DNA from 2 places in the Rhodopseudomonas sp. NSM genome. Region 1 is predicted to be linked to the other one. Evidence: riboswitches for the same ligand, from Rfam matches in the RefSeq annotation. Region 1 holds a riboswitch; the other holds the start of a gene.
What was found. A riboswitch is a leader RNA that binds a small molecule or an ion and turns the genes downstream of it on or off. The one in region 1 is predicted to bind cobalamin.

Region 1 (15,633 bases):
AGCACGATGCCGTCGCCGGTGGCGATCCGCTGCCGCGCCAGCGCGCCGGCGAGCTTGTCGAGCGCGTTGTGGCGGCCGACGTCCTCGCGCAAGGCGACGATGCCGCGCGCCGGCGTCCAGAACGCCGCCGCATGCACGGCGCGGGTCTCGATGTTGAGTGTCTGCAGCGGCGGCATCGCCTCGATCGCGGCGATGATCTGCTGCGGCGAGAAGCGACCACCGGGCCCGACGATCGCCGCCGGGCGCAGCGCCTCGGCGATCGAATCGACGCCGCACAGGCCGCAGCCGGTCGGGCCGGCGATATGGCGGCGGCGCTGCTGCAGGCGCTCGGCCTGCGCGCCGCCGATCCACATCCGCAGTTCGATGCCGTCGTCGAGCGGCACGATCTCGAAGGTCTCGATCTGCGACGGCGCCGCGATCACGCCTTCGCTCAGGCTGAAGCCGATCGCGAAATCCTCGAGGTCGGCCGGCGTCGCCATCATCACCGCATGGGTGCCGCCATTGTAGCTGATCGCGACCGGCGTCTCCTCGGGGATGGCGCGCGCGCCGTCCTGCATCCGGCCGTTGCGCCAGGTCCGGGTATGGCCGGTGTGGATGGTCGGGCGCATCGTCACTCCGCGGCCTCCGCAGGCGCCGCGATCCGCCGGGCGGCGGCCGCCTGCTCGTCATAGGCGCGCTGCCATTCCGATGGACCATTGGACGGCGCCACCTGCACCGCCGTCACTTTGTATTCCGGGCAGTTGGTCGCCCAGTCGGAGTAATCGGTGGTGACCACGTTGGCCTGCGTGTCCGGATGATGGAACGTGGTGTAGACCACGCCCGGCGCGACGCGATCGGTGATCAGCGCGCGCAGCGTGGTCTCGCCGGCGCGGCTGGCGAGCCGCACCCAATCGCCATCCCGCACGCCGCGCTGCTCGGCGTCGTGCGGATGAATCTCCAGTCGGTCCTCGTCGTGCCACACCGTATTGGCGGTCCGCCGCGTCTGCGCGCCGACATTGTATTGCGACAGGATGCGGCCGGTGGTCAGCAGCAGCGGGAAGCGTGGCCCGGTGCGCTCGTCGGTGGCGACATATTCGGTGATGACGAACTTGCCCTTGCCGCGGACGAAGGCATCGATGTGCATCACCGGCGTGCCGTCCGGCGCCTTGGCGTTGCACGGCCACTGGATCGAGCCGAGTTCGTCCAGCCGCGCGTAGGAGACGCCGGCGAAGGTCGGGGTCAGCGCCGCGATCTCGTCCATGATCTGCGACGGGTGCTCGTAGCTCATCTTGAAACCCATCGCCTCGGCGAGCCGCAGCGTCACCTCCCAGTCTTCCAGCCCATTGCGCGGCGTCATCACCTTGCGCACCCGCTGAATCCGGCGCTCCGCATTGGTGAAGGTGCCGTTCTTCTCCAGGAAGGTCGAGCCGGGCAGGAAGATATGCGCGTAGTTCGCGGTCTCGTTGAGGAACAGGTCGTGCACGATGACGCATTCCATCGCTTCGAGCCCGGCGGCGACGTGTCTGGTGTTGGGGTCGGACTGCAGGATGTCCTCGCCCTGCACGTAGAGCGCCTTGAACGAACCATCGACCGCGGCGTCGAGCATGTTGGGGATGCGCAGCCCCGGCTCGTTGTTCAGCGTCACGCCCCACAGCGCCTCGAAGCTTTCGCGCACCGCGTCGGTCGAGATGTGGCGATAGCCCGGCAGTTCGTGCGGGAACGAGCCCATGTCGCAGGCGCCCTGGACGTTGTTCTGGCCGCGCAGCGGGTTCACGCCGACGCCGGGCCGGCCGAGATTGCCGGTCGCCATTGCGAGGTTGGCGATCGCCATCACGGTGGTCGAGCCCTGGCTGTGCTCGGTGACGCCGAGTCCGTAATAGATCGCGCCGTTGCCGCCGGTGGCGAACAGCCGTGCCGCCTCGCGCAGCGCCTGCGGATCGACGCCGGTCATCGCCGCGGTCGCTTCCGGGCTGTTGCGTTGATCGGACACGAACGCCGCCCAGTGCTCGTATTCGCTCCAGTCACAGCGCTCGCGCACGAAGGCCTCATGGGTGAGTCCCTCGGTGACGATGACATGGGCCAGCGCGGTCAGCACGGCGACGTTGGTGCCGGGCTTGAGCGGCAGATGCTGCGCGGCCTCGACATGCGCCGAGCGCACCAGGTCGATCCGGCGCGGATCGACCACGATCAGTTTGGCGCCCTGGCGCAACCGCTTCTTCAGGCGCGAGGCGAACACCGGGTGGCCGTCGGTCGGGTTGGCGCCGATGATCATCACCACGTCGGTGTGCTCGACCGAGTCGAAATCCTGGGTGCCGGCCGAGGTGCCGAACGCGGTGGAGAGGCCGTAGCCGGTCGGCGAATGGCAGACCCGGGCGCAGGTGTCGACATTGTTGTTGCCGAAGCCGGCGCGGATCAGCTTCTGCACCAGGAAGGTTTCTTCATTGGTGCAGCGCGACGAGGTGATGCCGCCGATCGAGTCGCGGCCGTATTTGGCCTGGATGCGCTTCAGCTCCGACGCCGCGTAAGTAAACGCCTCGTCCCAGCTGACCTCGCGCCACGGATCGCTGATCTTCGCCCGGATCATCGGGTTCAGGATGCGTTCCTTGTGGTTGGTGTAGCCCCAGGCGAAGCGGCCCTTGACGCAGGAATGGCCGCGATTGGCCTTGCCGTCCTTGTAGGGCACCATGCGGACGACTTCCTCGCCGCGCATCTCGGCCTTGAAGGTGCAGCCGACGCCGCAATAGGCGCAGGTCGTCACCACCGAGCGCTCCGGCGTGCCGATCTCGATCACGCTCTTCTCGTTCAGCGTCGCGGTCGGGCAGGCCTGCACGCAGGCGCCGCAGGACACGCATTCCGAGCCGAGGAAGCTCTCCTGCATTCCCGGCGACACCGACGAGCCGAAGCCTCGGCCGGCGATGGTCAGCGCGAAGGTGCCTTGCACCTCTTCACAGGCGCGGACGCAGCGCGAGCAGACGATGCACTTCGACGGATCATAGGTGAAGTAAGGATTGGACTCGTCGAGCCCCGGATTGGGGTGCTTCTCGCCGCTATAACCATAGCGCACATCGCGCAGGCCGACCGCGCCGGCCATGTCCTGCAATTCGCAATCGCCATTGGCCGAGCAGGTCAGGCAGTCGAGCGGATGATCGGAGATATACAGCTCCATCACGCCCTTGCGGATCTGCTTCAGCCGCTCGGTCTGGGTCTTCACCACGAGACCGTCGGCGACCGGCGTGGTGCAGGACGACGGCGTGCCGCTGCGGCCGTCGATCTCGACCAGGCACAGCCGGCAAGAGCCGAACGCGTCGACCATGTCGGTGGCGCAGAGTTTCGGGATCGCGGTACCGATCTCCATCGCGGCGCGCATGATCGAGGTGCCTTCCGGCACCGACACGCTGCGGCCGTCGATCGTCAGCGTCACCATCGTGGTCGATGGTGAGCGCGGCGTGCCGTAGTCGATTTCCTGAACCAGAGCCATGGAGCGTCCTTTATTCCGCAGCCTGCAGGCGGCGCGGCGCGAGGCCGAAATCTTCCGGGAAGTGCGTCAGTGCCGACAGCACCGGGATCGGCGCCAGCCCGCCCAGCGCGCATAGCGAGCCGAACTTCATGGTGTTGCAGAGGTCTTCCAGCACGGCGATGTTGGCCGCGGGCCTGTCGCCGGCAATGATCTTGTCGACGGTCTCGGCGCCGCGGGTCGAGCCGATGCGACAAGGGGTGCACTTGCCGCAGGATTCGATCGCGCAGAATTCCATCGCGAACCGCGCCTGCTTGGCCATGTCGACGGTGTCGTCGAACACCACCACGCCGCCATGGCCGACCATGCCGCTCCTTGCAGCAAAAGCCTCGTAGTCGAACGGCGTGTCGAACAGCGCCCGCGGGAAGTACGCGCCGAGCGGCCCGCCGACCTGCACCGCACGGACCGGTCGGCCGCTCAGCGTGCCGCCGCCGATGTCGTCGATCAGTTCGCCCAGCGTGATGCCGAACGCGACCTCGAACAGCCCGCCGTGCCTGACGTTGCCGCCGAGCTGGATCGGCTTGGTGCCGCGCGAGCGGCCCATGCCGCAATCCGCATAGGCCTGCGCGCCGCCGTCGAGAATGTACGGCACGGCCGAGAAGGTCAGCACGTTGTTGATCACCGTCGGCCGGCCGAACAGGCCCTTGTGCGCGGGCAGCGGCGGCTTGGCGCGCACGGTGCCGCGCTTGCCCTCGAGGCTTTCCAGCATCGAGGTTTCCTCGCCGCAGATATAGGCGCCGGCGCCGACTCTCACTTCGATATCGAAAGGATCGGTCGAATGGCAGATGTGATCGCCGAGATAGCCGGTGCGCCGCGCCGCCTCGATCGCGGCGTTCATCGCCTCGACCGCGTGCGGATATTCCGAGCGGATATAGATGTAGCCCTTGGTGGCGCCGACCGCGATCCCGGCGATCGTCATGCCCTCGATCACCATGAAGGGATCGCCCTCCATCAGCATCCGGTCGGCGAAGGTGCCGCTGTCGCCCTCGTCGGCGTTGCAGCAGATGTATTTCTGGCCGCGGCCGGCCTGCGCCACGGTGCGCCATTTGGTGCCGGTCGGAAAGCCGGCGCCGCCGCGGCCGCGCAGGCCGGATTTGACGACGTCGTCGATGATCGTCTCGGAGCTGAGCCCGAGCGCGCGCTCGAGCCCTTTGTACCCGCCATGGGCGCGATAATCGTCGATCGAGCGCGGATCGACGATGCCGCAGCGAACGAAGGTGAGGCGGGTCTGCCGCTTCAGCCACGGGATCTCCTCGGTGAGACCGAGCTTCAGCGGATGCGGGGCGTCGCTGAGGATCGCGTCGAGGATCGAGGGGACATCCTCGGCCGTGGTCGGTCCGAAGGCGACGCGGCCGGCCGGCGTCTCGACTTCGAGCATCGGCTCCAGCCAGTACAGCCCGCGCGAGCCGGGCCGGACCAGATCGAGGGCGACGCCCTGCTCATGCGCAACACGGTTCAGTTCGGCCGCGACCTCGTCGGCGCCGACCGCGAGCGCGCCGGAATCGCGCGGGATGAAGGCGCGGATCGTCATCGCTGCGCCTCCGTCATCAAGGCATCGAGACCGCGGGCGTCGAGCCGGCCGACCACGCGATCGTTCAGCATCGCCGCGGGCGCTGTGGCGCACAGGCCGAGGCAGTAGATCGGCTCCAGCGTCACCGCGCCGTCCGCGGTGGTGGCGCCGAAGCCGACGCCGAGCCGATCCTCGGCGCGCGCGGCCAGCGCGTCGCCGCCGGCGGCCTGGCAGGCCTCGGCGCGGCACAGCTTCAGCACGTGGCGGCCGGGCGGCGTGCGGCGGAAGTCGGGATAGAAGGTGAGCACGCCGTGGATCTCGGCGCGCGACAGGTTGAGCGCCTGCGCCACCATCGGCTCGGCTGCCTCGGGGACATGGCCGAACGCTTCCTGCAGCGCGTGCAGGATCACCAGCGTCGGTCCTTCCTTGTGCGTCAACCCGGCGATGATCTCAGCGGCGCGGGTCGGATCCCATGATTCATTATGCATCGGCGCTCTTTTCGGCGTTGTCTCGCGACCGATGAAAATGAGAATCGTTCAAAGAATCAATAAAGCTGTCCAATGCTGCGATACGGAAACGATAATGACGGGGCACTGATCCGCATCCTTCGAGGCGCGCCCGATGGCGCGGCAGCTCGGAGCGCGGCCAGTAAATTCAGTTACCAGGATAAAAGCCTCTCCCCGTCATTGCGAGCGAAGCGAAGCAATCCAGGCCCGGTGCACGGAGCTCTGGATTGCTTCGTCGCGGAGCCTGTGCTCGGACGGCGCGAAGCGCCGATCCGAGTGCTCCTCGCAATGACGAGGACGCTCCCACTCTTGAACCAGATTGCCGAGGTGTCTGTCGCAGATCAGTTCTGCAGCGACGGCGCGACCTCTCGCGCGGTCTGCATCAGCGCCGCGACCTGAGGCGTGTAGGGCTCGCGCGGCGGCACCACCAGGCCGATGCTGTAGGACACCATCGGATCGACGATCGGAATGGTGCGGACGCCGTCGCCGAGCCCGAGCGTTTCGGCGAGCTTCGCCGGCATCACGCTGGCCCAGCGCCCGGTCTTGACGTGAGTGTAAAGCACGATGATCGAATTCGATGTCAGGGTCGGAAGCGCCTCGGTGCCGGCTTCGCGCAGCGCGCGGTCGATGATGCGGCGGTTTTGCATGTTCGGCGTCAGCAGGCACAGTGGAACCTGCCCGACTTCCTTCCACGTCACCTGATCGCGATCGCCGAACATGCCGTCCGGCGAGGTGATCAGCCGGTAGCTCTCCTGATACAACGGGATGGTGCGGACTTTGCCGACGGGTTCGTTCTCGATGTAGGTGAGGCCGGCGTCGGCTTCGAGATTTTCCAGCAGGCCCAGCACTTCCGACGAGGTGCAGGACTGAATGCTGAAGCGCACATCCGGATAGCGCGCGCGGAACGGGGTGGTCAGCGACGCCACCATGCCGAGCACGGTCGGAATCGCGGCGATCCGGAGCTCTCCGCTGAGGCTGCCCTTGAGAGAGTTGATTTCCTGCTTCATCGCCCGGGTATCGGCGACGATCCTCCGCGCCCAGTCCAGCGTCCGCTCACCTTCCGGCGTGAAGCCGAGGAACCGGGAACCGCGCTGCACCAGCATCACCCCGAGAATTTCCTCGAGCTGCTTGATACTGGTCGACATCGTCGGCTGCGTCACGCCGCAGGCTTCCGCCGCGCGTCCGAAATGGCGTTCCTTGGCGAGCGCAATCAGCAGCTCGAGCTTGTCGATCAAACCGGCCTCGTCAAATTTGCGAAATATGACGCGAGTCTTGCCCGATCAGGCGGCATTCGGCAAGGCAGGCACAGCCCGCTCCTCTCCCGCTTGCGAGAGAGGGCTGGGGAGAGGGCGAGCCGAGCACTGAGTCCGCGTTGTTCGGAGAGGCTTTCCCCACCCGGATCGCCATGCGATCCGACCTCCCCGGCAAGCGGGAGAGGTCGCGGTGGCAGCGCCTTGCTCCCTCGCGCGCGCAGTCCGATCAGTTCGCGCCGGGGCGTCGCGTGTAGCAGTGGAAGCCGCCGTAGATGCCGGAGCGGTCGCGGTCGAAGCCGATCGCGCTGCGCTCGGCGTCGCGCTGCCAGAGTTCCCGCAGCGGCGCGAGCGCCTCGGTGTCGAGCGGCGATTCGGCGCCCGCGGTGCGGAAGATTACCCGCACTGAATCCTTGCCGGACCGATCGATCGCGTCCCACAGCGCGCGGATCTCGTCCGGCGCCATCCAGTCCTGCGAGTCCAGCAGCACCACGGCGTCGATCTGCCGGGCCGGCAGATTTTCCAGGAACACGCGCAGGTTCTGGTGCACCGGAATGATCAGGCCGGCGCCCGAGCGCATCTGCGGGTAGCGGCTGCGCTGCAGATACAGCGGCAGGCAGCTGTCGCCGGGGCCGGGATAGCTGCGGCTCAGCGCCTGCCAGGCGAAGTAATTAGTCTCGTTCGGATAGACGTTGATCAGCCGCAGCAGCCGCGCGTGCAGCACCTCGTTGAGCGGCTGGTCGCCGCCGAGCAGTTCGCGCTGCTGCGGCGGGATGCCTAGGCTGAACAGCAGCGCCGGCGTGCGCGTCAGCAGCCTGGCGAAGCGCGAGTGGAACAAGCGATCGAGCTGCTGCAGCGCCGCCTTGCGCTCGGGAGAGTCCGGCGCCGCCTTCAGCAGGGCCGAGAGGTCGATCTTGGCGAATTTCGCCAGCAGATGCGCGAAGCCGATGAAGCTGCCGAGCGCGCCGTGACGGTAGAAGCCGTCGGTGAAGTAGCGATGGCGCGCGCGGCCGCGGAAGTCGCGTTCGTCCCAGTAGCTGCGCGCGTCACCATCGAGCTGCGGCCGCAGCCGCTGCCGATACAGGTCGGCATTGTCGTCGGCGGTACCTTCGCCGAAGAAGCGCCAGAACTGCTCGTAGTCCGGCAGCGCCCGCAAACCTGCGAGCTTCAGCTTCAGCAGCGCCAGATGCGCCTCGTTGAGATCGACCGCGAACACCTGCGCGGGCTTCGCGGTGAGGTAGGACAGCGCATTGCAGCCGCCCGAGGAGATCGTCACGATGGTCGAGCCGATCGGCAATTGCAGCGCCGCGAGATCCGCCTCGGGGTCTTCCCATATCTGGGTATAGACCAGACGTCGAAACCAGATCGAAAACAGACGATCCCAGATCGTCGATTCACTGCGATCCTTACTGTTGCGGACCGCGTCCGCGATGAGCTGCTGCGTATTCATACCACCCTCGAATCGGCAATCGTTCGAGAATAGCCGCGTCGCACTGCAGTTTTGCGACAGTCCGGCGCGCGCCGCCGGCGCATCTGTCATCACCATGTCGTCGCAAAATAGGATGGATGGCGGACAATCCCAGATCGAGGGCGTACTCCGTGACCATGATCCGCTCCGAAATTTCTGCTGATCCGTCCTGGCCGGTCGACGCGACGTCGCGCATGAACCGGATGTATCGCTATCAGCGGCATATCTATGATACCACGCGTCGCTACTATCTTCTGGGCCGTGACGGGATGATTGCCGGGCTTGCGCCCGCCGTCGGCGACAATGTGCTGGAAATCGGCTGCGGCACCGGCCGCAACCTGATCGCGGCGGCGAGCCGCTACCCGGGCGTGCGCTTCTACGGCTTCGACGTCTCGACCGAAATGCTGACTTCGGCGATCAGCGCCATCGCCCGCGCCGGGCTGAGCTGTTCGGCGAAGGTCGCCCATGGCGACGCTACCAGCTTCACCGCGCAGGCGGTGTTCGGCCAACCGATCGCGTTCGACCGGGTGATGATCTCCTACAGCCTGTCGATGATCCCGGAGTGGACCGCGGTGATCGAGCGGGCGGTCGCCAGCCTGAAGCCGGGCGGCCAGTTGCACATCGTCGATTTCGGCGACCAGAGCGGTCTGCCGCAGGCCATCCGCACTGCGCTGCGCCGCTGGCTGGCGCTGTTCGACGTCACGCCGCGCGATGAACTCGAGGCGACGCTGATGCAGATCGCGGTGCGCACCGGCGCCGGGCTGAAATTCGACCGGCCGTATCGCGGCTACGCGCAGGCCGCGGTGCTGACCCTGCCGTCGCGGCGCCGCGCGCCGTGAGCGGATGGCTCGCGCTGCTCGCAGCGGGCCTGATGGAGATCGTCTGGGCGGTGGGCCTGAAGCACTCCGACGGCTTCACCCGGTTCTGGCCGGCGCTCGGCACGCTGGCGGCGATCCTCGCCAGCTTCGGCCTGATGAGCATTGCGCTGAAGTCGCTGCCGTTCGGCACCGCCTATGCGGTGTGGACCGGGATCGGCGCCACCGGCAGCATCGTGGTCGGCATGGCGGTGTATGGCGAGCCGGCCAATGCGGTGCGGGTGCTTTGCCTGTCGATGATCGTCGCCGGCATGATCGGGCTCAAGCTCGGCACGCCTGCGTAGAGCGCACCGCTCCCGACCAAGGCGGCGATTGACAAAGCGGGTCCGCCCCCCTCCTATCGAACCGTTCAGGTGTGCCGGGAGTCTCCCGGCACAGGGAAGCCGGTCCGGGCGCCTTTGGCGTCTCAAGCCGGCGCTGCGCCCGCAACTGTAGGCGGCGAGCGATCCTTCATCATGCCACTGCGCCCTTCGGGCGCGGGAAGGCGAGGGATTGCGACGACCCGCGAGCCAGGAGACCGGCCTGAGCCGCGTCATCTTCCAGCGTGCGGTGCGCGCGGCTGGGGCGGTCCGCCGCATGGGTGACAGGAAACTGCTCACCGTTCGGGGACCCTGATGTCCGAGACCATTGCCCGCGAAAGTTCTCCTTCCAACGCCGCTGCTCCCAACACCGCTGTGTCCAGGAGCGGGGTGTCCCCGCCCTCCGATGGATTCCGCATCCGCCTGGTCGCCGTGCTCGGCGGGCTGGTGATCGCCAACATTGCCGCCTGGGCCTGGGCGCTGACCGCCTTTGCCGGGCAGCCGGTGCTGATCGGCACCGCGGTCCTCGCCTACAGCCTCGGCCTGCGTCACGCGCTCGACGCCGATCACATCGCGGCGATCGACAACGTCACCCGCAAGCTGATGCAGGAGGGCAAGCGGCCGGTCGCGGTCGGGCTGTTCTTCGCGCTCGGCCATTCGACCGTGGTGCTGGTGGCGTCGCTGGCGATCGCGCTGGCGGCCAATTCGCTGACGGAACGGTTCTCCGGCTATCGCGAGATCGGCGGCGTGATCGGCACCTCGGCGTCGGCGCTGTTCCTGTTCGCGATCGCGCTCGCCAATCTCTCGGTGCTGAGCGGCGTCTATCGCGCCTTCAAGAAAGTCCGCGCCGGCGAGGTGGTTCACGACGACGATATCGACGCGCTGCTGCAGCAGCGCGGTTGGCTGGCGCGGCTGTTCCGGCCGCTGTTCCGCTTCATTTCCAAGAGCTGGCAGCTGTATCCGATCGGTCTCTTGTTCGCGCTCGGCTTCGAGACCGCCAGCGAGATCAGCCTGTTCGGTCTGGCCGCCAACAGCGCGGGCTCGATCTCGCACTGGTCGATCCTGATCTTCCCGGCGCTGTTCGCCGCCGGCATGACGCTGGTCGATACGCTGGACGGCGTGCTGATGCTCGGCGCCTATGGCTGGGCCTATCGCAACCCGGTGCGCAAGCTGTACTACAACATGACGATCACCTCGGTCTCGGTGCTGGTCGCGATCGTGATCGGCGGCATCGAGACGCTCGGGCTGCTGGGCGGGCGGCTGCACCTCGAAGGCGCGTTCTGGGAGTGGATCTCCGAGCTCAACGAGAATCTCGGCGCGCTCGGCTACGGCATCGTCGGATTGTTCATTGCGAGCTGGATCGTCTCGACCATCATCTACCGCGCCAACGGCTATCACCGGCTCGACGAGCGCGCGCCTGTCGTGCAGAAATGACCGCCACATGACGATGCGTCCAAATCCCGCGTCACGCGCGGCGGCGGTCACGGCCGCCCTGATGATCGTGGTCGGCCTGCTCGCGCTCGGCTCGCTCGGCGTCGGCCCGGTGAAGCTGTCGCCGCTCGCCGTGATCGATGCGTTGATCGGCCGTGGCGGCGAGGTGCAAGAGATCATCGTGCAGCAGATCCGTCTGCCGCGCGCCATCCTGGCGCTGGCGATCGGCGGCATACTCGGCCTGTCGGGCGCAGCATTGCAGGGCCTACTGCGCAATCCGCTGGCGTCGCCGTCGCTGTTCGGCGCGCCGCAATCGGCGGCGTTCGGCGCGGTGCTGATCATTTCGCTCGGCTGGGCCGATGTCCGCTCCTACGCATTGCCGGTAGCCGGCATCACCATGGCGTTCGTCTCGGTGTTCGTCCTGCTCACGGTCGCCGGCCGCAGCGCCAGCCTGCTGCTGCTGATCCTCGCGGGGCTGGCGATCTCGAGTCTCGCGGGTGCGGCGACCGCGCTGGTGATGAATCTGTCGAACAACCCCTTCGCCAGTCTGGAAATCGCGTTCTGGCTGCTCGGCTCGCTGGAGGACCGCAGCTTCCGTCACGTCGCATTGGCGCTGCCCTTCATCATTGTGGGCGCCGCGCTGCTGCTCAGTCAGCGCGCCGCGTTCCGGGCGCTCAGCCTCGGCGAGGAAACCGCGCAGAGTCTCGGCGTCGACGTCGCGCGCCTCCGGCTGATCGTGATCGTCGGCGTCGCGCTCGGGGTCGGCGGCGCGGTCTCGGTGTCGGGCACGATCGGCTTCATCGGCCTGGTCGCGCCGCATCTGGTGCGACCGCTGATCGGCCACGATCCGGCGCGATTGTTGATCCCGAGCGCGTTCGCCGGCGCCGCGCTGCTGCTCGCCGCCGATATCGCGGTGCGGATCATTCCGTCGACCACCGACATCAAGGTCGGCGTGCTGACCTCGATCATCGGCGTGCCGTTCTTCCTGTATCTGATCATGCGCGAGCGCCGCGCGCTGGGCGGAGGCGTCGCATGAGCGGACACGGCTTCCTCGCCGCGCGAAACCTCGGCGTCGCGCTGTCCGGCCGGCAGGTGCTGCACGACGTGTCGCTGGACCTCGCGCGCGGCCATCTGGTCGCTTTGGTCGGGCCGAACGGCGCCGGCAAGACCACGCTGCTGCGCGCGCTGGCCGGACTGATCGAGGCGAGCGGCGACGTGACGATCGGCGGCGATGCGCTGTCGGCGCTGCCGCTGCGCGAGCGCGCCCGGCGGTTCGGCTATCTGCCGCAAGGCCATCTGGTGCACTGGCCGCTGCCGGCGCGCGACGTGGTCGCGCTCGGCCGGTTTCCGCACGGCGCCACCGATCCGGCGCGGTTGTCGCCGCGCGATGCCGAGGCGGTCGCGCGCGCGATGCGGATCACCGACGTGGTGCAGTTCGCCGATCGCAACGTAACTGAATTGTCCGGTGGCGAGCGCAGCCGCGTCGCGCTGGCGCGTGTCCTCGCCGTCGAGGCGCCGGTGGTGCTGGCCGACGAGCCGACCGCCTCGCTCGATCCGCGCTATCAGCTCGACGTGATGCAGACGCTGCGGCAGGCCGCCGATGCCGGCACGCTGGTGATCGTGGTGACGCACGATCTCGGCCTCGCCGCGCGCTTCGCCGATACCGTGCTGGTGATGGCGGCCGGGCGGCTCGCGGCGCACGGCACGCCGCATCAGGCGCTGTCGGACGAAATTCTGCAGCGGGTGTTTCGCGTCAGCGCCTATCGGGCGGACTATCAGGACAGCGGCGTGATCCTGCCCTGGGCCGGGGTCTGAGCGATGCGCGCCCGCGCCTGGCTCGCTCTCGCGCCGGCGCTGATCGCGGGACTGTCGTCCGCCGCGGTTGCCGCGCCGCTGCCGCGGCTCGCGTCGATCAATGTCTGCACCGATCAGTTGCTGATCACGCTCGCCGATCCGGAGCAGATCCTCGGCCTCAGCCCTTATGCGCGCGACGCCGCGCGATCCTATCTGTCGGAGCGGGCCGCCCGGTTTCCGGTGCTGTCGGGCGAGGCCGAAGACGTGTTGATGCTGAAGCCCGACATCGTCGTCGGCGGCCGCTACACACGGCGCGCGACGCGCGAATTGCTGAAGCAGCAGGGCCAGCGCGTCGTCGAGTTCGATGCGGCGCGCACGCTCGACGACGCCAAGGCGCAGATCAGCCGGATGGGCGATCTGGTCGGCCATCCCGAGCGCGCGACGGCGGCGAATGCGCGGATCGATGCGGCGATCGCGCGAGCGCGCCAAGCCGCGTCCGACAGGCCTTTCCGCGTATTGCCGCTGGAGCGGCGCGGCTGGGTGTCGGGCCGCGACAGCCTGATCACCTCGCTGCTGTCGACCGCCGGCCTCGTCAACGCCGCCGACGCGCTCGGCATCGGGCATGGCGGCTTCGCCTCGCTCGAAGCGGTGGTGAGATTGCGGCCGGACTATCTGCTGGTGTCGGAGGACAGCGATTTCGCCGAGGACGAAGGCCGCGCCTTCGTGCTGCACCCGGCGCTCGAACGCTTGTATCCGCCGTCGAAGCGGCTCACGATTCCCGAGAAGCTGACGGTGTGCGGCGGGCCGATGCTGGCGGACGCGCTCGATCGGCTGACCGAGGAACTCTCGCGGCTGGAGCGCTGACATGCTGTTCGATTCGACCGCGCTGCTGATTGTCGTCGCGGCACTGCTGATCGACGCGCTGATCGGCGATCCCGACTGGCTGTGGAAACGGATGGCGCATCCGGTGGTGCTGATCGGCGCGCTGATCGGCCGGCTCGACCGCGCGCTCAATCGCGACGCCTGGTCGGAGCGCCGGCGCAAGCTCGCCGGGGTGCTGGCGGTGCTGGTGCTCGTCGTGCTCGCCGGTGGTGTCGGCATTCTGCTGCAGGCGCCGCTGCGGCAAGCCTGGGGCGGCTGGATTGCGGTCGCCGCGCTCGCCGCGACGCTGATCGCGCAGCGGAGTTTGTATCAACACGTCGCCGCAGTCCGCGCCGCGTTCGGCGTGAGCGGGCTCGACGGCGCGCGCGAGAAGGTGGCGCTGATCGTCGGGCGCGATCCGCAGTCGCTGGACGAGGCCGGGGTGTGCCGCGCCGCGATCGAATCCAGCGCCGAGAATTTCTCCGACGGCGTGGTCGCGCCGGTGTTCTGGCTGGCGCTGCTCGGACTGCCGGGTCTGTTGATCTACAAGGCGATCAACACCGCCGATTCGATGATCGGTCATCTCAATCCGACCTATCGCTCGTTCGGCTGGGCGGCGGCGCGGCTCGATGACCTCGTCAATCTCGTGCCCGCGCGATTGTCGGGTCTGCTGATCGCCGCGGTCGCGCCGGTGGTGCGCGGATCGATCGGGCGGGCCTTCGCGGTGATGCGCCGCGACGCGCGCAAACATCGTTCGCCGAATGCCGGCTGGCCGGAAGCCGCGATGGCCGGCGCGCTCGGCGTCGCGCTCGCCGGGCCGCGGACGTACGGCGGCGAGCTGACCGACGATCCGTTCCTCAACGCCGGCGCGCGCGCCGCTGCGACGCCGGCGGATATCGGCCGCGCCACACGCGTGCTGATCGCGGCCTGCGCGGTGCAGTTCCTGATCTACGCGGCGCTCTGGCTGGTGCTCTGACGCGACCGCGCGATCGCCAGCAGCGCGTCGACGTCGAGATGGGCCTCCAGATGATCGGCGAGCGCGTCGAGCGCGGCTTCGACTTGTGACTCGTAAGCGAGCTCGGAGGCGATGCCGAGGCCGGCGAGCCAGGCCTTGCGGAAGGCGTCGTTCGTAAACAGCCCGTGCAGATAGGTGCCTTGCACCCGGCCGTCGCGCGAGATCGCGCCGTCGGGGCGGCCGTCGATCGTCACCACCGGGCGCGCGCAGTCCGGGCCTGAACTGCGTCCGAGGTGGATCTCGTAGCCCTCGACCGGCGCGCCGGTGGCGCAATGCGAACCCGCGACCAGCGTGGTCGATTTGTCGCCCTGCATCAGCGTCTCGATGTCGAGCAGTCCGAGCCCATCGACCGTACCGGGCGCGCCGTCGATGCCGTCGGGATCGGCGATCGAGCGGCCGAGCATCTGATAGCCGCCGCACAGGCCGAGCAGATGGCCGCCGCGGCGGACATGGGCGGCGATGTCGATGTCCCAGCCCTGCGCGCGCAGGAAGGCGAGATCGCCCAGCGTCGACTTGCTGCCGGGGATGATCACCACGTCGGCCTCGGCGGGGATCGGCTGGCCCGGCGGGACGAACACCAGTCTGACGCCGGCCTCCATGCCGAGCGGATCGAGATCGTCGAAATTGGCGATCCGCGCCAGCATCGGCACCGCGATGATGCGCTTGGAGGACGAGGCGCGGGCGCGGTCGAGATCGACCGCGTCCTCGGCCGGGAGCAGCGCCGCCTGCGGCAGCCACGGCACCACGCCGAGCGACGGCCAGCCGGTGAGCTCGGTGATCGCGGTCAGGCCGTGGTCGAACAGGCGCACGTCGCCGCGGAATTTGTTGATCAGATAGCCGCGCACCAAGGCGCGCTCGTCGTCGTTCAGCACCAAATGGGTGCCGGCGAGGCTGGCGATCACGCCGCCGCGCTCGATGTCGCCGGCGATCACCACCGGCACATTCGCGGCGAGCGCAAAGCCCATATTCGCAATGTCGCCCTGGCGCAGATTGATCTCGGCCGGGGAGCCAGCGCCCTCGATCAGCACGATGTCGGCGTCGCCGGCGAGCCGCGCGAAGCTGTCCAGCACATGCGGCATCAGCGCCGCCTTCTTGTCGAGAAAGTTCTGCGCGCCGAGCCGGCCGAAGCGC
Region 2 (15,633 bases), on a different contig from region 1:
CCCGACCGGGCAGATCGCCGCGCTGGTGATCGGCGCGGGGCTGTGCGGAGCGATCTATGTGGTCTGCCCGCCGATGATCGCCGAGTTCGCGCCGGTGTCGCAGCGCGGCGCCGCGCTCGCGATCTACGGTGCGCTGTACACGCTCGCCGGCATCATTGCGCCGCTGGTGATGGGCAGCGTCGTCCAGAACGCCGCGTCGTTGAACGAAGGCTATCTCACCGGCTACGTGATCAACGGTGCGGTGATGGTCGTCTCCGGCCTGCTCGGCCTCCTGCTGCTGTGGCCGGACACCGAACGCGTGAGGCTGGTGAACGAACAGCCCGCGAGGATTGGACTACGTAAGCCGGCGTGATTCCTCCGCCGTCATGCCCGGGCTTGTCCCGGGCATCCACGTCTTCCGACCGATCAGCGCCGCAAGACGTGGATGGCCGGCACGAGGCCGACCATGACGAGTTCAGGAGTTGAGGTGTCAGACTAACTCCCCCGTCGCTCGTGTATCACTCACTGGCTCGCCGCGGCAGTGTTGAACACCTCGCCCTCCGGCACCCAGCTCCTGCCATCGAAGCGCGCGATCTGCATCTGGGTATACGGCGCATAGCGGTCCGGCCGGGTCGAGATCTTGATGCCGGGCAGCAGCAGCGGCGCGGTGGTCGGCTTGATGTTGGTCGCCTGCTTCAGCAGGTTCTCCCGGGAAAGATCGTCGCCGCAGGCTTCCAGCACCTTCACCGTCATGTAGGCCGAGATGTAGCCGGTGACGAGGCTGCCGTCGGCGATGTCGCCTTTGGGAAACCACTGCGCCAGGAATTCCTTGAACTCCTTGACGTCGGCGTCGTTCTCGAAGCGCGGGTCGGTCGGGGTCTTGGCCGCCAGCGCGGTGATCAGCCCGGTCGATGCCTCGAGGCCGGCGGGCTGCAGCGCGCCCTTGATCGAGCTCGACACGCTGACGATGTAGTTCAGCGGCTTCCAGCCGAGTTCGTGCACCTTGCGGATCGCCTGCGCACCGAATTTCGGCGTCGCCATCGTGAACAGCGTATCGGCACCCGATGCCTTCAGCGCCACGATCTGCGAGTCGACGGTGGGATCGGTGACCTCGTAGGTGACCTCCTTGACGATCATCGTCTTGGCCTTGTCGCCGAGGCCGTTCTTCAGGCCCTTGACGTAGTCCTTGCCGGCGTCGTCGTTCTGCGAGAACACGCCGAGCTTGGCGTCGGGCTTGTTCTTCAGCAGATATTTCGCGAAGATCATGCCCTCCATCTGGTAGGGCGGATACAGTTGCGTGGTCCACGGGAAGTTCTTCGGATCGTCCCATTTCGCCGCGCCGGTCGAGATGAAGATCTGCGGCACCTTCTTGCCGTTGAGATATTTCTGGATTGCCGAATTGGTCGGCGTGCCGATCGTGCCGACGATCGCCAGCACCTCGTCCTGCTCGACCAGCCGCCGCGTCTGCTCCACCGTTTTCGGCGGCGAGTAGGCGTCGTCGAGGCTGATCAGCTTGATCTTGCGGCCGTTGACGCCACCCTTGGCGTTGACCATCGTGAAATAGGCGTCCTCGACATGGCCCTGAATGCCGTAGGCCGACGCCGGGCCGCTGTAGGGCATGGTCTGGCCGATCTTGATCTCGGTGTCGGTGACGCCGGGGCCGTATCGCTTCTGGGCGAGGGCAGGCTGGGCCGCGGCGAGCGCAAGTAGTCCGGCTGCAAGCAGCGTATTGCGGGTGAACATGGCATTTCCTCTTTCTCGTTGAAAGCCGCACTCTGCGGTGCGGGCTGGCACGTCGGATCGTCCGAGCTGCGAAGGCACAACTCGGCGATCGGACCGACGCTCTCACGAGAAAGAGGATGGTTCAAACGGATTGCGCCGCAGCTTGCGAGCAACCGCAGTGCGGCAAATGCGTGCATTTCACGCAACGAAATTCGCGGCGCGCGCAATCGTCACGATCGGCGCAATGCGCGGGCTTCGGGGATTTCGAGCATTCGCTCAACGCATGGCGGCAATCTCGTTGCCGTCATGGTGAGCCGTCTCGATCGCGCAGTGCATCGCGCTGCGTTCCCCGGCGCCCCGGCGTCCCGCGACGGTGATCAGAGGTCGCGCTGCTCGTCGTCGCGGTCGCGTTCGGGTGCGGCGATGTCGCCGGTCTCGTAGACGTCATCGACCGGAACCCGGACCGGCGGCGGCTTCGGCTGCTCGCCGCCGTTGTCCTTGCTCGCGTCGCTGTCTTTCTTTTTCCGCCAGCCGCCCATCATGTCCGATCCCATCGTTGCAGGGCGGGGAACGCGCCTCGGCGCGTCCCGGTTCCGGTGCGTCGACCGGGCCGCCAAGCTACGCGCGTCAGCCTAGCGGAGGATGAGGCGATGCCTCGCTGCGTTTTGGACAGGGCAGCCCGGCGCGACGCGCCCGGCGGCCGCAGTTTCAGGTCCGACGGCCGCCGCTCTGCTGCTCGGCGAGCCATTCGGACAGCGGCCTCGGCTTGTCGTCCACCTTTCGGGACGAGGTTCGCGCGCCTGCGGCCTTGCCGCCGGCCGTGCGTTTCGCCTTGGTCTGCGCGGTGCGCTGCGGTTCGGCCGCCTCGCGTGCCAGCCGCAGCGCGCGCAGCCGCGCCATGTTGTCGAGGGCAGCCTTGGCCGCGGCTTCGCGCTCGGCCAAGGCGTCGGCGGTCTCCTGTGCGCCGGCGCGTGCGGCGGTGCGGGAATTATCGTCGTTCGTCATTCTTCCAGTCGATGTTTGTCTTGAAATGGAAAGATCGCGGTGGATTGGGAAGGGCGGGGTGTAGCACGAAAAAGGCCCCGGAACAGCCTTTGCTGCCGGGGCCTGTCATGCACGATGTGATGATGGGTGAGGTCGTGTCAGAACGTCACGCCGGCCTTGACGAGAAAGGTTCGGCCCGGCAGCGGATAGGCGCCGTAACGGCCGGGCGTGAAGCTGCTCGCGACCGCGTAATCGTAATATTGCGCGTCGAACAGGTTGATCACGCTGGCCGACCAGAAGAAGTGGTCATACGCGCCGCTCAGCTTGACATCGACCGTGCCGTTCGCCGGGATCTTGGTCTGCAGGTTGTTCTCGTCGCTGTCCATGTAGCGGCTGCTCCAGTAGCGGGCGGTCGCGTCGAACACGACGTATTTCTGCCAGACGTTCCAGGTCACGCCGGCATTCGCCGTATAGCGCGACACCAGCGGCACGTCGTTGCCGGAGAACGGGCCCTCGCGGAACGTCGCGCGGGTGTAGGCGGCGCCGCCGCGCAGCAGCAGCGTATCGCTGACGCGGAACGAGGCGCTGGTCTCGCCGCCGTAGCGCCGGGTCGGGTCGAGATTGGTGTTGTGGAAATTGACCGGGTCGTAATGAATCTCGTTGGTGAGATCCATATTGTAGGCGCTGGTCTGCATCTCGAACGGGCCCGACTTGACGCGGAAGCCGGCTTCGAAATCGACCGAGGTCTGGGTCTTCAGCGCGAAGTTGCCCGGAATCGGATTGAAGAACGCGTCGTAGGACGGACCCGAGGAGACGCGCTCGTCGACAGTCGGGGTGCGGAACGCGCGTGCGGCGCGGGCGAACACGCTGAACACCTCGTTGAAGCGGTGGTCGAGGCCGATATGCAGCGCGTGCTGGGTTTCGGTGCTGCTGAGCGGCAGCGCCTGGGCTCCGCCGAAATAGCCGGGCGCCAGCGGGTTCAGCCGATCATTGGCCTCGACCTTGACGCTCTGCAGCCGGCCGCCATAGGACAGGTCGGTGGTCGACAGGATGCCGACGGTCTGCTGCCAGTAGCCCGCCAGCGTCTTCTGCGACAGGTTGTAGACGTGGACCGGCGGCGTGCTGCGATACTGGCCGCGGTCGGAATCGTAGGTCGCGTCGTAATAATCGAGGCCGGTCAGGATTTTCGACGGCAGCCCGAACATCGAATTCTTGATGCTCAGCCGCGGCGTGATCGACCAGGTCTGCAGATGCGCGTCGAACCAGCTCGCGCTGAAGCTCGACAGCGGCACATTGCCGAAATAGCCGGCCTGCTGCCGCTTGTCGCGGACGCCGCCGTCGACGATCAATTCGGCGCCGTCCCACATCGATTTGGTGAAGCCGGCGGTGATGTTGGCGCCCTGCTTGTCGCCGAAATCGAACGGCGTGTTGGTGCCGCGGCGATCGGTCTGGAGCTGGTTGACGCCGATCGAGGGATCGACCGTCCGCGAGCCGGGCAGGCCGAGATGCTGATTGTCGCCGGAGACGTTGACGAAGGCGCTGAGATCCGGCGTGGCATAGCGCAGCTCGCCGATCGCGTTGTTCTGTTCCAGCGCGTTGTTGGCGCGATAGCCGTTGGAGCGCACGCCGTTGGCGAACACCGAGGTCGACCACGGCCCGGAATTGTACGCCGCCGAAATCGACGCCAGCCGCTGGTTGAACGAGCCGAAGCCGCCTTCGGCGCGGAACGTCGCGGGCGGGCCTCCGGCGCCGGTCTTGGTGACGATGTTGATGACGCCGCCGACCGCGTTGTCGCCGTACAGCACCGCGCCGCTGCCGCCGCGGGTGATCTCGATGCGCTCGATCGACTGCAGCGGGATGCTCGACAGGTCGACGCCCTGCAGATCGAGGTCGTTGAGGCGGCGGCCGTTGACCAGGAACAGTGTGTTCGAGGTCGCGGTGGCGCCGAAGCCGCGCAGATCGATCGACGAGCCGGTGCCGTTGACGCCGCCATACAGCGTCCTGGTCTGCACGCCGGGCGTCTGCGCGATGATCTCCTGCACGGTCTGCGCCGGCGAATGCGCGATGTCGTCTGCGGTGATCACCGTGCTCGAGGTGCCGACGATGCCCTCATAGCTGCGGGTCGCGGTGACGTTGATGGCGGGCAGCGTATTGTCCTGCGCCGACGCCGGCGCGACGCTCGCGAACAGGCTGGACGCCAGAATGGTGGATGTCAGCAGCGCGCGCGAGCGCGCGGAATGATGCCGGGGAACGGCATCGAAACGGGACGGCATGGATGAAAACCTCGGTCGACGTTTGTGGCACGTCACAGCGAACGAGGTTTCATCGACTGCCTGCGCATCCGACGAAACCAATGCCTGCAATTCCCGACCGGCACTCTCGCGTGTGACCACGGATGACGGCAGGTCTCCTGGCTCGCGGGGTTACCTTCCGTCGCCTTCCCAGGACCGAGTTTCCCAGTGGCATTCCGACGAAAGTCGAACCGCTTACAGTTGCGGGAACAGCTGCGGAATTGGGTCTCCGAGGATACCCGCACCGCATTCCCTTTTGATCCCCCGAAGAGGAACCGTCGGTTGCAACTAAAAGTGTCAGAATGCGCAAAGTCAATTCGCCCTTGGCGGCGAAACGGCGCGCATGGTTTGTCGTCGCCGGATTGTTTCGCTATGTGGCTTGGAAGTGACAACGCGGCTTGAGGCAGATCAACGAGGAGCCGAACTGATGGCGGACTATGTGGTCGAGTTCGGCAAGGACGGCCGGCCGGTCGAGCCCGACGGCCGGCTCGACGCCGCCGCGTTTCATCGCAACCAGCAGGCGATCCGCGAGGTGCTGGGCCGGCTGCTGCACGGAACAACGGGCGACGTGCTCGAAGCCGGCAGCGGCACCGGCCAGCACGTCATGGCGTTCGCGCGCCAGCATCCCGAGATCACCTGGTGGCCGAGCGATCTTCATCCCCAGCATCTGATCAGCATCGCCGCCTGGCGCGCGCATGCCGGGCTCGGCAATGTGCGGCCGCCGCTGCGGATCGATCTGTCCGATCCGGCCTGGTGCGCGGAAATGACCGACGGGCGCGGGCCGGGTCCGCTGGCGGCGGTGTTCTGCGCCAATGTCGTGCACATCGCGCCGTGGCCGGTCGCGGAGGGGCTGTTCGCCGGCGCCGCGCGCACGCTGCGGCCGGACGGACGGCTGATCCTGTACGGGCCGTTCAAGCGCGACGGCCATCACACCGCGATCAGCAATGCGGTGTTCGACACCAGCCTGCGCTCCGCCAATCCCGAATGGGGCGTGCGGGACGTCGGCGAAATGCAGCAGCTCGCGGCCGGGCACGGGCTGACGCTGGCCGAAACCGTCGAGATGCCGGCCAACAATCTCGTCCTGTGCTTCTCCCGAAGCGGCGAAACCTGAGCGCTTCGCATAGGTTAGGCCCGGCCGCGGCGGTTGATCGCAGGCCGATGCGGCCTATGATGCGGCCCGATCCCGCGGCCGGGCCGCACACGAAGGGCGAAACGGCCAATGGTTGACGCGACCGCGATCGATGGACTCGTCGACGATGCGCGCGCGCGCTCCAATGTGGCGCGGCTTGCCGCGGCGCAGGCGCTGACCGGCGCCAATGCGGCGGTGATCTTCGCCACCGGCTCGATCATCGGCGCGCAGCTCGCGCCGGATCTGTCGCTCGCGACCGTGCCGATCTCGATGTATGTGGTCGGCCTCGCTGCCGGCACGCTACCGACCGGCGCGATCGCGCGCCGCTACGGCCGCCGCGCCTCCTTCATGATCGGCGCCGGCTGCGGCGCGTTTACCGGCCTGCTCGGCGCGCTGGCGATCCTGTACGGCTCGTTCGAGCTGTTCTGCGTCGCCACTTTCCTCGGCGGGCTTTATGGCGCGGTCTCGCAATCCTATCGCTTCGCCGCCGCCGACGGCGCCAGCGCCGCGTATCGCCCCAAGGCGGTGTCCTGGGTGATGGCCGGTGGCGTGTTCGCCGGCGTGCTCGGTCCGCAGCTGGTGCAGTGGACCATGGATGTCTGGCAGCCTTACCTGTTCGCCTTCAGCTATCTGGTACAGGCCGCGGTCGCGCTGATCGCGATGGCGGTGCTGTGGCGCGTCGATGCGCCGAAGCCGCAGCCGGCCGATTTCGCCGGCGGCCGGCCGCTGCTCGAGATCGTGCGGCAGCCGCGCTTCATCGCCGCGGCGATGTGCGGCGCGATCGCCTATCCGATGATGAATCTGGTGATGACCTCCGCCCCGCTGGCGATGCAGATGTGCGGGCTGCCGATCAGCGATTCCAATTTCGGCCTGCAATGGCACATCGTGGCGATGTACGCGCCGAGCTTCTTCACCGGCTCGCTGATCGCGAAGTTCGGCGCGCCGCGGGTGGTCGCGCTCGGGCTGGCGCTCGAGGCCGCGGGCGCGTCGATCGGCCTGATGGGGATCACCGCCCCGCATTTCTGGGCGACGCTGTTCGTGATCGGGGTCGGCTGGAATTTCGCCTTCGTCGGCGCCTCGGCGCTGGTGCTGGAGACCCACCAGCCGAGCGAAAAGAACAAGGTGCAGGCGTTCAACGATTTCGTGGTGTTCGGCATGATGGCGCTGGGCTCGTTCGGGTCCGGGCAGTTGCTCGCTAATTATGGCTGGGCCACCGTCAACATGACGGTGTTCCCGCCGGTGTTGCTCGGCCTCGTCGTGCTCGCGATCACCGGCTGGTCGCGAAAACGGGTGGCGGCGGCCGCTGCCGCCGTGCCAGATCGCGGCATCTGATCGCGAACAAGACAACGATCCGGCCGTCCGAGCCGGACGCAGGGGGACGCCGATGCCGTCGCGTGCGACGAAGGCCGGTCGCCGCGGATGGTGAACCTTCCGCTGCGCGACGAGAGCTCGATCCATTATGAGGGCTGGCGGATCGTCGCGATGTGCTTTGCCGTCGCGACCTTCGGCTGGGCGCTCGGCTTCTACGGCCAGAGCGTCTATCTCGCCGAACTCACCCGCCTGCACGGCTGGCCGTCGTCGCTGATCGCGACCGCGACGACGTTCTTCTATCTCGGCGGCGCGCTGCTGGTCGCCTTCGTCGGCGACGTCATTCGCGTGATCGGCCCGCGCGCCTGTCTGCTCGGCGGCATCGCCGCGATGGCGCTCGGCACCGCGCTGCTCGGCCGGATCGATGCGGTCTGGCAGCTCTACGCCGTCTATGTGTTGCTCGCGGTCGGTTGGGCCGGCACCAGCCTCGGCGCCATCACCAGCACGCTCGGGCTGTGGTTCGACCAGCGCCGCGGCATGGCGATCAGCCTGGCGCTGAACGGCGCCAGCTTCGGCGGCATCGCCGGCGTGCCGCTGCTGGTCGCGGCGATCGGGCATTTCGGATTTGCCGACGCGACGCTGGCGGCGGCGATCGCCGGGGTATTGCTGATGCCGGTGGTGGCGATCGTCGTCGGCCGCCCGCCATTGCGCATCGCGGACGATCCGGCCGGGCCGGGTGCGGTGAAGGCGTTGTCATCGGGCGCGATCCGCCGCGATGCGTTCCGCGACATTGCGTTCCTCACCGTCACTATCGCGTTCGCCCTGGTGCTGTTCGCGCAGGTCGGCTTCATCGTGCACCTGATCGCCTATCTCGACCCGCTGATCGGCCGCGAGCACGCCGCAGCCGCGGTGGCGCTGCTGACCACGATGGCGGTGGTCGGCCGCGTCTCGCTGTCGACCGTGATCGACCGGCTCGACCAGCGGCTGGTGTCGGCGATCTCGTTTCTGAGCCAGGCGGCGGCGCTGGCGATCCTGATTCTGTCGCGCGATGGAACGTTGCTGCTGGCCGCCTGCGCGTTGTTCGGCTTCTCGGTCGGCAATCTGATCACGCTGCCGGCGCTGATCGTGCAGCGCGAATTCGCGGCAGGCTCGTTCGGCGTGCTGATCAGCCTCGTCACCGCGATCAATCAGGTGACCTATGCGTTCGGCCCCGGCGTGATAGGCCTCGTCCGCGACGTCTCCGGCAGCTACACGGTTCCGTTCGCGGGCTGCATCGTGCTGCAACTGATCGCCGCAGCGCTGGTGATGGTGCGTGGCCGCCGCTGAAACCCTTGCGTTCGTCATTCCGGGGCGCTCACGAAGTGAGCGAACCCGGAATCCCGAGGTGGTTCAGCACGGCGGATGAACAGCTCTGGATTCCGGGTTCGCGCTGCGCGCGCCCCGGAATGACGGTGTGCTAGCCAATTCGCGCGCGCAGCAGATCGTCGAGGTCGAGCCGGCGCGTGAACATCGCCAGCGCGCCGTCGGGGCTGCGCGGCCATTCCGCCTCGGGCCGGTCGCGATACAATTCGACGCCGTTCTCGTCGGGATCGCGCAGATACAGCGCCTCGCTGACGCCGTGGTCGCTAGCGCCGTCGAGCGTGATGCCGGCCTGCAGCACGCGGTGCAGCGCGTCGGCCAGCGCCGCGCGGGTCGGATACAGGATCGCGGTGTGAAACAGCCCGGTCGTGCCCGGCGGCGGCGGCGAGCCGCCTTTGCTTTCCCAGGTGTTCAGGCCGATGTGATGGTGATAACCGCCGGCCGAAATGAAGGCCGCCTGGTCGCCCATCCGCTGCATCACCGCAAAGCCGAGCACGTCGCAATAGAAGCCGAGCGCGCGATCGAGATCGGCGACTTTCAGGTGGACATGGCCGATCCTTGTGCCGGACGGGATGGATGTCGCTGCTTCATCAGATGGCATGGCGCGGCTCCTTCACGGACGACATCGCCGGGCTCGACCCGGCGATCCATCCGATATGAGAAGGATGGATGCGCGGGTCAAGCCCGCGCATGACGTTCGTACTTGTTGCTTACGCCAGTTCCGACACCTCGCCATCGGGCAGCGGAAATTCGTAGGCGTTCAGCGTCATCGACACCATCGTGTAGTAGCCGCACAGGCCGATGATCTCGACCAGGCCGCGCTCGCCGAGCAATTGCGTCGCCTCGTCGTAGAGCGGCTGCGGCAGTCCCCGGGCCTCGTGCAGCGACCGCGCGACGTCGTAGACCACGCGCGCCTTCGGATCGTCGAAACGCGGCGTTCGCCGATCCCTGATGGCCTCGATGATCGCCGGATCGAGCCCGCCGTCGAGCGCCATCTTCTTGTGCGCGTACCATTCGAAATGCGCCGTCCAGTGCCGCGCGGTGACGAGGATCGCCAGTTCCGACAGCGCCGGCGGAAACGACGTGTCATAGCGCAGGACGGCGCCGAGCCTGGTCGCGTGCCGCGCCATGTCGGGGCTCGCCAGCCACGCCATCATCGGCGGCGGCGGGCTGCCGCGCTTGCTGGCGATCGACTCGTCGTAGATCGCCCGCTGGTCGTCGGTCATTTCGCCAGGCGAAAGAAGTTGCAGCCGCATGCTCGGTGCCTCTCGTTGCTTTGTCGACCCCTAGCACATCGACGCGGGATCGCGTCACAGCGCCGCCGATCCAGATGTTGAATTTCGCCCCGCGCCGGCTAAGGTCGCGGCCAACAAGAGCAACCGATCGCGCTCGCGATCGCCGGATGGAAACACGCCGATGTCAGACGCCGCCTCCCCCGATCTCGACCAATTCCGCAGCGACACCCGCGCCTGGCTCGAAGCCAATTGCCCGGCCGAGATGCGCACGCCGATGCAGGGCGACGAGGACAATTTCTGGGGCGGCCGCAACGCCAAATTCGCCTCCGACGCGCAGAAGGTCTGGTTCGAGCGGATGCGCGACAAGGGCTGGACCGTGCCGGACTGGCCGACGCAATATGGCGGCGGCGGGCTCGATCCCGCGCAGGCCAAGGTGCTGCGCGAAGAAATGGCCGCGATCGGCGCGCGTTCGCCGCTGTCGTCGTTCGGCATCTGGATGCTCGGGCCGGCACTTTTGAAATATGGCAACGAGGCGCAGAAGGCCGAGCATCTGCCGAAAATTGCGCGCGGCGAAATCCGCTGGTGCCAGGGCTATTCCGAGCCGAATGCCGGCTCCGACCTCGCCTCGCTGCAGACCCGCGCCGTGCCCGACGGCGACGACTTCATCATCAACGGCTCGAAGATCTGGACCAGCTACGCCAATTACGCCGACTGGATCTTCTGCCTGGTGCGGACCGATGCCAGCGCCAAGAAGCACGACGGCATCAGCTTCATCCTGTTCGACATGACTTCGCCCGGCGTCACGACCAAGCCGATCCTGCTGATCTCCGGCAAGTCGCCGTTCTGCGAGACCTTCTTCGACAACGTCCGGGTGCCGCAATCGCATGTGGTCGGCACCGTCAATCGTGGCTGGGACGTGGCGAAATATCTGCTGCAGCACGAGCGCGCGATGATCTCCGGCATGGGCGGCCGCGACGGCGGCCGGCCGCTCGGTCAGGTCGCAGCCGATTCGCTCGGCACCGACGCTCAAGGCAGGCTCGACGATCCGATGCTGCGCGGCCAGATCGCGGCGTTCGATATCGACGAGGCGGCGCTCGCCTGCGCGGCGGAGCGCGCGGTCGATCTCGCCAAGGCAGGTCAGCTTCATCCGGCGTTCTCCTCGGCGATGAAGTACTACGGCACCGAGCTGAACAAGCGCCGCCACGAGATCCTGATGTCGTCCGGTGGCATCGACGCGCTGGAATGGGAGAGCGAGCGCTCCAACGACGGCGCCCGCGCCCGCGCCTGGCTGCGCACCAAGGCCAACTCGATCGAAGGCGGCACCAGCGAAGTCATGCTCGGCATCGTCGCCAAACGCATCCTCGATCTGCCGGGGGCTTAAGTACGCCCTCTCCCCGTCATTCCGGGGCGCGCGCAGCGCGAACCCGGAATCCATAACCACCGCAGGGAGTATGGATTCCGGGTCTGCGCCCCGAGGGGCGCATCCCGGAATGACGAACTCTAAAGTTTTGCATCTCATCTGATATCTGATCGGGACTTTTCACCATGGCACTCGTCCTCACCGAAGAACAAACCATGCTGCGCGATTCGGCGCGCGGGCTGATCGGCGACACTGCGCCGGTCGCGCATTTCCGCAAGCTGCGCGACGAGCGCGACGCCACCGGCTTCTCCCGCGATCTCTGGAAGAGTTTCGCCGAGATGGGCTTCGCCGGCCTGTTGGTGCCGGAAGAATTCGGCGGCTCCGGGCTCGGCTGCGTTGAGGCCGGCGTGGTGATGGAGGAGATCGGCCGCAATCTGACGCCGTCGCCGTTTCTCGCGACCGCCGTGCTCGCGGCCTCGGCGATTGCCCGCGGCGGCTCGGACGCGCAGAAGAAGGCGTATCTGCCGAAGATAGCCGATGGTTCGCTGATCGCGGCGCTGGCGGTCGATGAAGCCGCCAAGCATCGCCCGTCGAAGATCGCGCTGACCGCGACCCGCGCCGGCAACGGCTTCAAACTCAGCGGCGCCAAGGCGCTGGTGGTGGATGGCCATGTCGCCGACCTGTTGATCGTCGCCGCGCGCAGCGCCGGCCAGCCGGGCGACGCCGACGGGCTGACGCTGTTTCTGGTCGATCCCAAGGCGAAAGGCGTTTCGATCGAGCGCACCATCATGGTCGACGCCCATAACGCGGCGCGGATCAGCTTCGACGAGGTCGAAGTGAATGCCGATCAGGTGCTCGGCGAGGTCGATCGCGGGGCGGCGCTGCTCGACACGGTGCTGAACATCGGCCGCGCCGCAGTCGCGGCCGAAATGCTCGGCGTCGCCGACGAGGCGTTCGGCCGCACCGTGGCGTATCTGAAAGAGCGCAAGCAGTTCGGCAAATTGATCGGCGAATTCCAGGCGCTGCAACACCGCGCCGCACATCTCTACACCGAGATCGAGATCGTCCGCGCCGCGGTGCTGAAGGCGCTGCAGGCGGTCGATGCCGATCCGGCGCAGGCCGGCTTCGCCGTCTCGGTCGCCAAGGCCAAGGCCGGCACGGTGACGACGCTCGCGGTGCAGGAAGGCGTGCAGATGCACGGCGGCATGGGCATGACCGACCAGTTCGACATCGGCCTGTTCATGAAGCGCGCCCGCGTCCTGCAGGAGCTGTTCGGCGACGCCAACTACCACGCCGAGATGCTGGCGGAGTGGAAGAAGTACTGAGGGCATTTCTGGTTTCCGTCGCCCTTCGAGGCGCGCAAGAGCGCGCACCTCAGGGTGACGGAAACCACCGCAATCGCTTCATCACCACACGCACATCACCACGCGAACGCCGCCGCACGCACAACGTCATCCTGAGGTGCGCGCCGTCTTCGGCGCGCCTCGAAGGATGGGCCACACAGCCGTCATCCCCGCCCACAATCGTCATCCCCGCGCATGCGGGGATCCAGTATCCTGGAGACTTCGTTGCTGATCGCCGACGCTCTGGAATACGGGATCGCCCGCCTGCGCGGGCGATGACGGCGTGTTGTGTCGCTACCTGATCGGCGGCGCGTACTGGATGCCGCCGGCGCTCCAGAGCTGGTTCATGCCGCGCGGGATGCCGAGCTTGCCGACGTTGCGGTCGTAGACCTCGCCGTAGTTGCCGACGTGGCGGATGATCCGCGCCGCCCAGTCCTTGCCGAGGCCGAGCTCTTCGCCATAGGCGCCCTCGGTGCCGACCAGCCGCATCACGTCCGGCTTCTTCGATTTCAGCGCCTCGTCGATATTCGCCGAGGTGACGCCGAGCTCCTCGGCGTTGATCATCGCGTACAGCGACCATTTCACGATCATCATCCATTCGTCGTCGCGCTGGCGGACCACCGGCGCGAGCGGCTCCTTGGAGATCAGATCCGGCAGGATGACGTGGTCGCCCGGTTTGGCGAGCGTCTGGCGCAGCGCATAAAGCTGCGAGGCGTCGGCCGTGAAGGTGTCGCACTGCCCGCTGTTGTAGGCGGCGACGACCTCGTCCAACTTGCCGAACTTGACCTCCTGATACTTCATGTTGTTGGCGCGGAAGTAGTCGGCGAGGTTGAGCAGCGTCGTGGTGCCATCCTGGACGCAGACCTTGCTGCCGTCGAGCTCGAGCGCGGTCTCGACCTTGCGCGAGGCCGGCACCATGAAGCCCTCGCCGTCGTAATAGGCGACCGCCGGGAAGTACAATCCGTACCCCGCCTCGCGCGACATGCTCCAGGTCGAATTGCGCGACAGGATGTCGACCTTGCGGCTCTGCAGTTCCTTGAAGCGCTCGTTGGCGTCGAGCGCGACGAACTTCACCTTGCTCGGATCGTCGAAGATCGCCGCCGCCACCGCGCGGCAGAAATCGACGTCGAAGCCGCTCCAGTTGCCCTTGTCGTCCGGCGTCGCGAAGCCCGGCAGGCCCTTGTTGACGCCGCACAGCACGGCGTCGCGCCGGATCGTGCGCTTCAGCGTTTTGGTGTCGTAGCGCTCATAGGTGACGGCGGCGGCGGCGACAACGGCGGCGACGCCGAGGCCGATCAGAAGGCCCTTGCGAAATGACATCGAGAACGTCTCTCTGATTCAGATGAATGTTGAATGCAGGCCGGGCGGCGGGGACTACAGCGAGGGCCTCTGCCGCACCACGACCTTGGTGCCGACCGGGACGCGCTCGTAGAGGTCGGCGACGTCGGCGTTGACCAGCCGGAAGCAGCCCGACGAGATCGCGGTGCCGATGGTGTCGGGGCGGTTGGTGCCGTGGATACGGTACACGGTCGAGCCGAGATACATCGCGCGGGCGCCGAGCGGATTGCCCGGCCCGCCCGCCATGAAGCGCGGCAGATAGGGCTGGCGCTGGATCATTTCCGGCGGCGGCACCCAGTCCGGCCATTCCGCCTTGCGCGAGATCTTCAGCAGGCCCTGCCACTGGAAGCCTTCGCGGCCCACGCCGATTCCGTACCGTAGCGCGCGATTGTTGCCCTGGACCAAATAGAGGTAGCGCTCGGAGGTCTGCACCACGATCGTGCCCGGCGGCTCGCTGGTACGGAAGAACACCATCTGCTTGCGCAATTCCGGCGGCAGCTCGAAATCGTCATTGGCGATCAGTCCGGGCTCGTCGCCGACGTCCGGTTGCTGCGCATGGCCCGGCGCAGCGAGCAGCAGCAACGACGCGGCGAATGCGAGCCGGCCGAACAGACGTGACATTCCGATCATCGATACCCCTCCCGACGCTGTCGCGCCGGGCTATGTATCATGTCAGCCCGGCGCGATCCACAGCCGCAGGATCATCGACACCAGCACGACCGCGCCGACGCCGCCGAGCCAGAGCGCTGCGAACCATAGCAACCGTCGCCACAGCGGGGTGGAAGGTTCAAAATCGGACATCGGCGGTCGCCAAATCCTGTTCGCGCATGATCTCTTCCGAAGACCGGTCGGCCCTTTTCGGGATCATGCCCTAGTGGTAGCCGCTCTCGGGGTCGACCTTGCCGCGAAACACCCAATAGGCCCAGGCGGTGTAAGCGAGGATGATCGGCACCAGGATGGCGACGCCGACCAGCATGAACAGCTGGCTGTTCTCGGGCGCCGCCGCCTGCCAGATGGTGATGCTGCGCGGCACCACATAGGGCCAGATGCTGATGCCGAGCCCGGCATAGGACAGCGCGAACAGGCACAGCGTCAGCAGGAACGGCTGGTAGTCCCGGCGCAGGGTCAGCGCCCGCAGCAACAGCGCGGTGACGATCGCGACGGCGAGCGGCACCTGCGCGGTGGCGAGCACGTTCGGCCAGGCGAACCACCGCTCCGAATAATCGTAGCTCAGGAACGGCGTCGCGGCGCTGACGGCGGCGATCGCGATCAGCATCGCGAGCAGCAGCCAGCGGCCCAATCGATAGGCCGCGTTGCGCAGCTCGCCGGTGGTCTTCATCACCAGCCAGGTCGCGCCGAGCATCGCGTAGCCGGTCACCAGCGCCAGCCCGGTCAGCACGCTGAACGGCGTCAGCCAGTCCCACCAGCCGCCCGCATAGCCGCGGCCTTCCACGGCGACGCCCTGCAGCAGCGCGCCGAGCGCCACGCCCTGCGCCAGCGTCGCGATCAGCGAGCCGCCGAAAAAGGCCATGTCCCAGCGGTTGCGCTCGCGCTGGCTGCGCCAGCGGAATTCGAACGCGACGCC

Region 2: another riboswitch for cobalamin. It lies ahead of ACTZWT_RS20975 (TonB-dependent receptor); the one in region 1 lies ahead of ACTZWT_RS22870 (HoxN/HupN/NixA family nickel/cobalt transporter).

Annotation. Positions count from the first base shown of each region.
Region 1 is NZ_JBQTCH010000011.1:58,363-73,995, reverse strand. Features, by position in the region: gene fdhD (formate dehydrogenase accessory sulfurtransferase FdhD) at 1-608, opposite strand, end outside; gene fdhF (formate dehydrogenase subunit alpha) at 611-3,457, opposite strand; gene ACTZWT_RS22900 (formate dehydrogenase beta subunit) at 3,468-5,024, opposite strand; gene ACTZWT_RS22895 (formate dehydrogenase subunit gamma) at 5,021-5,491, opposite strand; gene ACTZWT_RS22890 (LysR family transcriptional regulator) at 5,851-6,744, opposite strand; gene ACTZWT_RS22885 (DUF3419 family protein) at 6,989-8,209, opposite strand; gene ACTZWT_RS22880 (class I SAM-dependent methyltransferase) at 8,365-9,066, shown strand; gene ACTZWT_RS22875 (DMT family transporter) at 9,063-9,386, shown strand; cobalamin riboswitch at 9,437-9,642, shown strand; gene ACTZWT_RS22870 (HoxN/HupN/NixA family nickel/cobalt transporter) at 9,717-10,835, shown strand; gene ACTZWT_RS22865 (FecCD family ABC transporter permease) at 10,843-11,868, shown strand; gene ACTZWT_RS22860 (ABC transporter ATP-binding protein) at 11,865-12,647, shown strand; gene ACTZWT_RS22855 (ABC transporter substrate-binding protein) at 12,651-13,490, shown strand; gene cbiB (adenosylcobinamide-phosphate synthase CbiB) at 13,492-14,463, shown strand; gene ACTZWT_RS22845 (cobyric acid synthase) at 14,436-15,633, opposite strand, start outside.
Region 2 is NZ_JBQTCH010000009.1:98,739-114,371, reverse strand. Features, by position in the region: gene ACTZWT_RS20995 (MFS transporter) at 1-352, shown strand, start outside; gene ACTZWT_RS20990 (ABC transporter substrate-binding protein) at 502-1,722, opposite strand; gene ACTZWT_RS20985 (hypothetical protein) at 2,079-2,243, opposite strand; gene ACTZWT_RS20980 (hypothetical protein) at 2,410-2,706, opposite strand; gene ACTZWT_RS20975 (TonB-dependent receptor) at 2,844-4,958, opposite strand; cobalamin riboswitch at 5,069-5,271, opposite strand; gene ACTZWT_RS20970 (DUF938 domain-containing protein) at 5,404-6,087, shown strand; gene ACTZWT_RS20965 (MFS transporter) at 6,196-7,437, shown strand; gene ACTZWT_RS20960 (MFS transporter) at 7,525-8,739, shown strand; gene ACTZWT_RS20955 (VOC family protein) at 8,870-9,373, opposite strand; gene ACTZWT_RS20950 (carboxymuconolactone decarboxylase family protein) at 9,483-10,028, opposite strand; gene ACTZWT_RS20945 (acyl-CoA dehydrogenase family protein) at 10,189-11,388, shown strand; gene ACTZWT_RS20940 (acyl-CoA dehydrogenase family protein) at 11,553-12,692, shown strand; gene ACTZWT_RS20935 (amino acid ABC transporter substrate-binding protein) at 13,005-14,030, opposite strand; gene ACTZWT_RS20930 (L,D-transpeptidase) at 14,085-14,678, opposite strand; gene ACTZWT_RS20925 (DUF2474 domain-containing protein) at 14,721-14,849, opposite strand; gene cydB (cytochrome d ubiquinol oxidase subunit II) at 14,920-15,633, opposite strand, start outside.